Linked DNA regions of Ketobacter sp. MCCC 1A13808. The protein of the gene in region 2 binds, or shares a complex with, the protein of the main gene of each other region. Links are inferred from orthologs where the notes say so. Each region holds a gene or a part of one and is shown on either strand. Other genes may lie near its edges. The genes, in order: uvrA and mfd.

Region 1 (3,596 bases), on a different replicon or contig from region 2:
GATAACACAATTTTAGGTTGTAGCGGGCTATGTCTACACGGCGGTTATTAAATATGTAATAAAGCAACCCGCAGCTGCGGCCAATTGCACGCATCACCGGCAGCGGCAGATTAGAGCAGCAAAAGATAAAGCATCGAAGTGCAGAATGTTGGAATTTATACGTCTTTTTCAAAGTATTTAAGCTGGCCTTGTGATTCGATTTATTTGTGGTTCGATAGAATCGGCTTTAGGAATCGACCCGTATGGGATTGTCGTATTTTCGTTAATTGCTCTGGTGTACCTTGTGCAATTATTTCCCCGCCACCGCTACCGCCTTCCGGTCCGAGATCAATCACCCAGTCTGCCGTTTTTATGACGTCCAGGTTATGTTCAATGATTACCACGGAGTTGCCTTTATCTCTGAGGTGATGCAATACAACAAGAAGCTGTTTTATATCATGAAAATGAAGCCCGGTTGTGGGTTCATCAAGAATATAGAGGGTGCTGCCGGTGTCCCTTTTGGAAAGCTCCTTGGATAGCTTGACCCGTTGCGCTTCCCCGCCTGAAAGTGTAGTGGCCGACTGGCCCAGTCTAATGTAAGAAAGACCTACATCGACCAATGTCTTAAGTTTACGTGCTATAACCGGAATATTCTCGAAAAACTCGTGTGCTTCCTCCACCGTCATCGCCAGTACTTCGGTGATGTTTTTGGTTTTATAGCGAATTTCCAAGGTCTCACGGTTGTAGCGTTTGCCCTTGCATACATCGCAAGGTACATACATATCAGGTAGAAAATGCATTTCCACTTTAATGACACCATCGCCCTGACAGGCTTCACACCGTCCGCCTTTGACATTGAAGCTAAACCGGCCTGGCCCGTAGCCCCTGGAGCGCGATTCCTGAGTTCCAGCAAACAGCTCCCTTATGGGCGTAAATAGTCCCGTGTAGGTTGCCGGGTTCGATCGGGGTGTGCGGCCGATCGGGCTTTGATCTATATCGACGACTTTGTCGAAGTGGTCGAGCCCCTCGATGGACGTGTGGGGAGCGGCTTTGTGTGTGGTTGCGCCGTTTAGTAAGGTTGTTGCTAACGGAAAAAGAGTGCTGTTTATCAGGGTTGATTTACCCGACCCGGATACGCCAGTTATGCAAGTCATTAATCCTACCGGTAGATGAAGATCTACCGATTTTAGATTATTACCCTGAGCGCCCTTGATGATGAGTGTGCGTTCAGGGTCGATGCTTTTGCGCAGGGCTGGAATGTCGATTTTTTTAGTGCCCTTTAGATACTGCCCAGTAAGGGATTTGCGGCATGACATGATTTGTTCTACCGTGCCCGCTTTTATTACCTCACCCCCGTGGACGCCGGCACCAGGCCCTATATCAATGACAAAATCAGCGGCGCGGACCGCATCCTCATCGTGCTCCACTACAATGACGGTGTTTCCCATATCCCGCAAGCGGGTGAGCGTGGCAAGTAGCCGCTCGTTATCTCGTTGGTGCAAGCCAATAGACGGCTCATCAAGGATGTAGAGCACGCCCACCAAGCCTGCTCCAATCTGGCTGGCAAGCCGAATGCGCTGTGCTTCTCCCCCGGAGAGGGTTTCAGCTTTGCGGTTGAGAGACAGATAATCCAAGCCCACATTGACCAGGAATTGCAGCCGCTCGCGTATTTCCTTAAGTATTTTTTCCGCTATTTCGCCTTTCTTGCCCTGAAGCTTTAGGGCCTTAAAATATTCTAGTGATTCGCCAACCGGTAATTTAATGACATCAGGTAATGTGGCCGATTCTATGTACACATGGCGTGCAGATCGGTTAAGCCGAGAGCCGTTACAGGTTCTGCAATCCGCCACACTTAGGAATTTGGATAGCTCTTCCCTGACCGCGTCCGATTCGGTCTCGCGGTAGCGCCGTTCCATGTTGGGGATGATGCCTTCAAATGGGTGATTGCGGGTGATGGCATCGCCACGGTCATTCAGGTAATGGAACGGCACCGAATCGGTTCCGGTGCCATGGAGAACGGCCTGGCGGGCTTTTTTGTTAAGTTTGCCAAAAGGTTTGTCAATGTCGAAACCGATGTGCTCCGCCAGTGAGCGTAGCATTTGAAAGTAGTAGATACTGCGCCGGTCCCAACCTTTAATTGCGCCTTCTGCCAGGCTGAGCTCGGAAGAAACTACTATGTTGTCTTCATCGAAAAACTGATTTACTCCCAGCCCATCACAGGTGGTGCAGGCGCCTGCGGGGTTGTTGAAGGAGAACAGCCTGGGCTCCAGCTCGCTGAGATTGTAGTTGCAAACCGGGCAGGCGAATTTGGAAGAGAATAGTGATTGTTCTTTGGGAGAGTCCATATTGACCACCAAAGCGGTACCCGTCGTCAGATTCAAGGCTGTTTCAAACGACTCCGCAAGGCGCAATTCCAAGCCTGCTTTAACTTTGAAGCGATCAACCACAACTTCAATCGTGTGCTTGCGTTTCTTATCCAGTTTCGGGGTTTGATCCAGATCCACCACAATGCCGTCTATTCGCGCTCGAACAAATCCGTCAGCACGTAGCTCCTCGAATAAGTGGAGGTGCTCCCCCTTTTTGTCCTGTACCACCGGTGCCAGCAGCATGTAACGATTTTCCGCTGCTAACGCCATCACATCATCTACCATCTGGCTGATGGTCTGTGCTTCCAGGGGAAGGTCGTGGTCTGGACAGCGAGGAGTGCCTACGCGGGCATATAAAAGACGCAGATAGTCGTAGATCTCAGTGATGGTGCCAACAGTGGATCGGGGGTTATGAGAGGTGCTTTTTTGTTCTATGGATATGGCAGGAGAGAGCCCTTCAATATGATCAACATCCGGCTTCTCCATCAATGACAGGAATTGTCTGGCATAGGTAGATAGGGATTCTACGTAACGTCTTTGACCTTCTGCGTAAAGCGTATCGAAGGCCAGAGAGGACTTGCCTGAACCTGACAAGCCAGTAATGACAATAAACTTGTCGCGCGGAATGTCCAGGCTGATATTCTTTAGGTTGTGAGTGCGTGCGCCACGTACTTGGATGGTGTCCATCGTTACCCCCGCCAATGAAAACCCGCAAGTATAAAGGGATTGTACAGCGGGAACTACTTAATAGATGGCTTGAGCCGGATTGTGGATCTGATAAGAGGGTTAAAAGGGCCTGTTACACAAACTAAATGTACTTTGTGGATCATTGGTCAGCGCCAGCACTTCGGGAGAGAGGGTATCAGTGGTAGAATCCTGCCCAATTTGATCGGATAAGATTTTTTGATGAACTCTTCAGAAGCTCGAGCCACATGGTCCCTTGCCAGCCTATTCGGGTTGCGTATGTTGGGCTTGTTTATGATATTGCCTGTTTTTGCCATTTATGGTGAGCAGTTGGCGGGCTCGACCCCTCAGCTAATTGGGCTCGCGATAGGTGCTTACGGTCTGACTCAGGCGTTGTTGCAGGTCCCCTTTGGCTTATTGTCTGACCGTATTGGTCGTAAGCCCGTTATTATATTAGGGTTAATTGTATTTTGTGTCGGAAGCGTGGTTGCGGCGCAGTCCGAATCAATTTATGGCGTGATAATCGGCCGAGCCCTTCAGGGAGCGGGTGCCATAGCCAGCGCAGTT
Region 2 (4,202 bases):
AGCTTAATTTAAGGCTGGAGAGCACTTCTTTAAATTCAGTGTCCGTCGGCTCGGTAGTGCGGAAGGCCGTGCGTTTGCCACTGATGTTGGCCGCATCTTCCAAATCGATAGCACCCTCAGGATAGGCTAGCTCCAGTTCTGCCGGTGGCCGCCATTTTTCGTTGCCGAGCGGGCTGTTTTTATTTTTGAATACCACCAGTGATACCTGGTACCAGTTTGCCTTATCCTGATCGGCATACGCTGTGGTCGCGATTCCGGAGGGCAGGGCGAGGAGCAGGCTTAAAGTTAAAGTATTAATTTTCGATAAAGTTAATTTCATTTTGAACCATTCGCCGGGGATAGTTTGTCGAGTATTTCTTCGGTTAGCTGCAGCCGCGCTTCAGCGGTTTCACTCTCGATCTGGAATCTGAGTTTATCAGCGCCTTCTAATTTATAAAACTGGGGTTGATTCTGAACCAATTTCACAATGGTTAGGGGATGTACTTTGGTGTCGGCGCCAAATTCAATGCGGCCGCCTTTTGGTCCCGCATCCACTTTGGCAAGGCCGAGCGCTTGGGCACGTAATTTGATACTGGTGAGGCGGAACAGATTTTGGGTCGACTCAGGTAAGCTGCCGAACCGGTCAACCAGTTCCACCCGTAATTCGAACAGTGCGTCGTCGTCTTTCGCATTAGCGATACGTTTATAGGCAATCAACCGTGAATGTACATCGCGGACGTAGTCTTCAGTAATCAGCGCCGGGATGCGTAAATTAATGTCTGCGCCCTGGCGTAGCGGTTTGTCCAGGTTGGGCGTTTTACCTTCCTTTATTGCCTGAACGGCTTCTTCCAGCATTTCCATATACAGGGAGAAGCCGATGCTGGTCATGTTGCCACTCTGTTCCTCTCCCAGTAGCTCACCTGCGCCGCGTATTTCCAGGTCGTGACTGGCCAGAGTGAATCCGGCACCCAGATCGTGCGCTTCGGCAATGGCTTCCAGGCGTTTTCGTGCGTCGGCAGTAATTGCTTTGGGGTTAGGGGTTAACAGATAGGCATAGGCCTGGTGATGTGAACGTCCAACCCGGCCACGCAATTGATGTAATTGGGCCAGACCGAGCTTGTCAGCACGGTCGATAATAATGGTGTTGGCAGAGGGAACGTCGATACCGGTCTCAATAATCGTGGTGCACATCAATACATTGAAGCGCTTGTGATAGAAGTCCGTCATGACTTGTTCCAATTGCCTTTCCCGCATTTGGCCATGCGCAACGACGACCCGTGCTTCGGGAATCAGCTTTTGGATTTCTTCTGCCCTTCGTTCGATCGACTTCACTTCGTTATGAAGAAAATAGACCTGACCGCCACGCAGCAATTCCCGAAGCACTGCTTCCTTGGTGACGCTGCTATTATCTTCTCGGACAAAGGTTTTGATGGAAAGCCGTTTTGCCGGGGGGGTCGCAATAATGGACATATCCCGTACTCCGGACATCGCCATATTCAGGGTCCGGGGTATGGGTGTTGCCGTCAGCGTCAGCATATCGACTTCAGAGCGAATTTCTTTCAGGCGTTCTTTGTGGCGCACACCAAAGCGGTGTTCTTCATCCACAATAATTAACCCGAGATTGCTGAATTGGACGCTTTCCTGCAGTAGTTTGTGGGTGCCGACTATGATATCCACCTTGCCTTCGGCGATTTGTTTTAATGCCTGGGTTTGTTCTTTCCCGGTTTTGAAACGGGAAAGTACTTCAATCTCGACCGGCCAATCGGCAAAGCGATCCTTGAATGTTTCATAATGCTGTTGGGCGAGCAGCGTGGTGGGCACCAGTATCGCGACTTGTTTGTTATTCTGGATAGCGACATAGGCGGCGCGCATGGCGACTTCGGTTTTACCGAATCCGACATCGCCACAGACCAGGCGATCGGTAGGGCGGTCAGAGGTTAAATCGCCGATTACGGCGTCTATGGCGGCTTGTTGGTCCGGAGTCTCTTCAAACGGAAACCCCTGGCAGAAGATTTCATAATCGGCGCGGTTGATTTCAAATACCTGGCCGGGTTTAGCGGCCCGGCGAGCGTAGATATTTAACAATTCTGCTGCGGTGTCATGGATCTGCTCTGCGGCTTTGCGCTTTTCTTTATTCCAGTGATCTGTGCCGAGTTTGTGCAACGGGGCGTGCGTATCGCTGGCACCGGAATAGCGGCTGATCAGATGCAATGAAGAGACCGGCACGTACAGTTTGGCTTTGTTGGCGTACTCCAGGGTTAGGAATTCCTGCTTTTGCCCGTCTATTTCAAGGTTTTGCAGGCCGTGATAACGTCCTACACCATGATCGATGTGGACAACAGGATCCCCGGTGTTGAGTTCGGTCAGGTTGCGTATTACGTTTTCGGCGTTGTCGTCACCCCGTTTGCGGCGACGCTGTTGAATAACCCGGTTGCCGAATAACTGCGATTCGGTGATGACGGAAATCAGGGGATCGGCCAGTTCCAGTCCGGCGCTGATATCAGCAATGCCGATCATATGAGGGGCGCTGGTTTCTGTCAGAAATTCAGTCCAGCTTTCCGCCGCCTTTGGTTGAATGCGGATACGCTTCAGCAATTCCAGAAGGCTGTCCCGGCGACCAGCCGATTCCGCAATGAATAACACCCGTTTGTTATCTTCACGGGCCATTAAGCAATAGGACTCGACGTGCATCAGCGGGTTTGTTGCCTTTGCATCAACGGGCAACTCCGGTGGCTTGGACAAGGGCAGTGTGCTGTGATGAGGTTTGTCGTCACCTACACCGGACCGCATTGCGATGCGGGGTCTTAGTTTCAGAGCCCGGTTCATTTCATCAACGGCGATGAACAAATCCTGCGGTGGAAGAATAGGGCGTACGCGATCGTAGCGCAGATCTTCATAGCGGCTCAGGCAGTCATTCCAGAAATGTTCCGCACTGTCCTGCAGGTTTTCAGCAGTCATCAACAGTGTATCGTCGGGTAAATAATCAAACAGAGTTGCGGTGCTTTCGAAGAATAACGGCAAATAATATTCTATGCCGGCGCTGGCCAGGCCCTCACTGATATCCTGATATAGATGGCAGCTACGGGGGTCGACATCAAAATGCTGTTTAAAGTTGTCTTTGAAGCGAGCGCGTGCCTGGTCGTTTAGCGGAAATTCTTTCGCCGGTAATAGTCGGATTTGTTCCACTTTTTCAACAGAGCGTTGTGTCTCGGGATCGAATGAGCGCAGGGTATCGATTTCATCATCAAACAATTCGATGCGGTAAGGAAAGCGACTGCCCATCGGAAACAGGTCCATGATAGCGCCACGTACGGCATATTCCCCGTGGTCCATTACCGTTTCAACGCTGCGATACCCGGCCTGCTCCAGTCTGGAGCGGACACTGTCGATGTCGAATTTCTGCCCGATATCAAGCATCAGGGTTTGACCCTGCAGGAAACTGACCGGTGCCACCCGATGCATCAAGGTGGATGCGGGAACAATCAGAATGCCTTTGCGGAGCGTGGGTAGCCGGTACAACGTGGATAGACGTTGCGAGACGATATCCTGGTGCGGCGAAAAGCTGTCGTAGGGTAAGGTTTCCCAATCCGGGAAGGAGTATATCTGCAGGTCAGTCTGGGCGTAGAAGGGGATTTCCTGTTCCAGCTGAATGGCGTGCTGGGTATTGGCCGTGATCACCAGAACCAAGCCTTCATGCTGGCCTGCAGCCTGGCTTATTGCCCAAGCAGAGCCGCTGCCCAGTAGGTTGGCCCAGACCCGTTGGTCGCCTGCTTTTTTTGGAAAATTATTAAGAAAATCAATAGTCATTGGGGGAGATAAGAAATACTGGCTCTGGAAAAACACGCATTTTACATGCTTTTAAAGAAAGGGGGGCGTATTGTAGTGAAATAGGATGATATTTAGCTCGAATCGGGCATAGGATACCGGCAATTTCCGGCTAGAATGATAATTCTAACGGCAGTTGATATTATGTTCAGCTACACCCAAAAATAGGTTAAGCGAATTATGAGTGAAGGGATGAAACCGCCGATTTCGGCCTCGGAAGATCATGTTGCTGAGGATGAAATGAATTTGTCCGGGAAAAAAGCATCGTTAGCTGATAATCAGGTAGGGCAGCTAGCCGAGCAAATGGCCGATCGGGTTAAAGAATCCGCCAGTCAGATCTGGTTGGCGGGACTTGGAGCCTACTCCAAAGCGGAAGAAGAGGGGGGCCGGCTATTCGA

The links.
Region 1: the proteins of mfd (region 2) and uvrA are in contact, whole or in part, in a crystal structure (PDB 4DFC), measured with the Escherichia coli proteins. The link is inferred for Ketobacter sp. MCCC 1A13808 from one-to-one orthologs.

The regions. Positions count from the first base shown.
Region 1 is NZ_VRKW01000019.1:14,789-18,384, forward strand. Bases 1-3,379 are described here. They hold uvrA (excinuclease ABC subunit UvrA), read right to left. Parts: upstream 3,033-3,379; coding sequence 201-3,032; downstream 1-200. Other genes in these bases: FT643_RS20965 (lysophospholipid acyltransferase family protein), read right to left, coding at 1-172; FT643_RS20975 (MFS transporter), read left to right, coding at 3,252-3,379. Outside these bases: more of FT643_RS20975, read left to right, coding at 3,380-3,596. UniProt on the Escherichia coli protein: The UvrABC repair system catalyzes the recognition and processing of DNA lesions. UvrA is an ATPase and a DNA-binding protein. A damage recognition complex composed of 2 UvrA and 2 UvrB subunits scans DNA for abnormalities.
Region 2 is NZ_VRKW01000004.1:396,379-400,580, reverse strand. The notes cover bases 116-4,100. They hold mfd (transcription-repair coupling factor), read right to left. Parts: upstream 3,787-4,100; coding sequence 316-3,786; downstream 116-315. Other genes in these bases: FT643_RS11095 (phasin family protein), read left to right, coding at 3,985-4,100; FT643_RS11105 (CsiV family protein), read right to left, coding at 116-319. In the rest of the region: more of FT643_RS11105, read right to left, coding at 1-115; more of FT643_RS11095, read left to right, coding at 4,101-4,202. UniProt on the Escherichia coli protein: Couples transcription and DNA repair by recognizing RNA polymerase (RNAP) stalled at DNA lesions. Mediates ATP-dependent release of RNAP and its truncated transcript from the DNA, and recruitment of nucleotide excision repair machinery to the damaged site.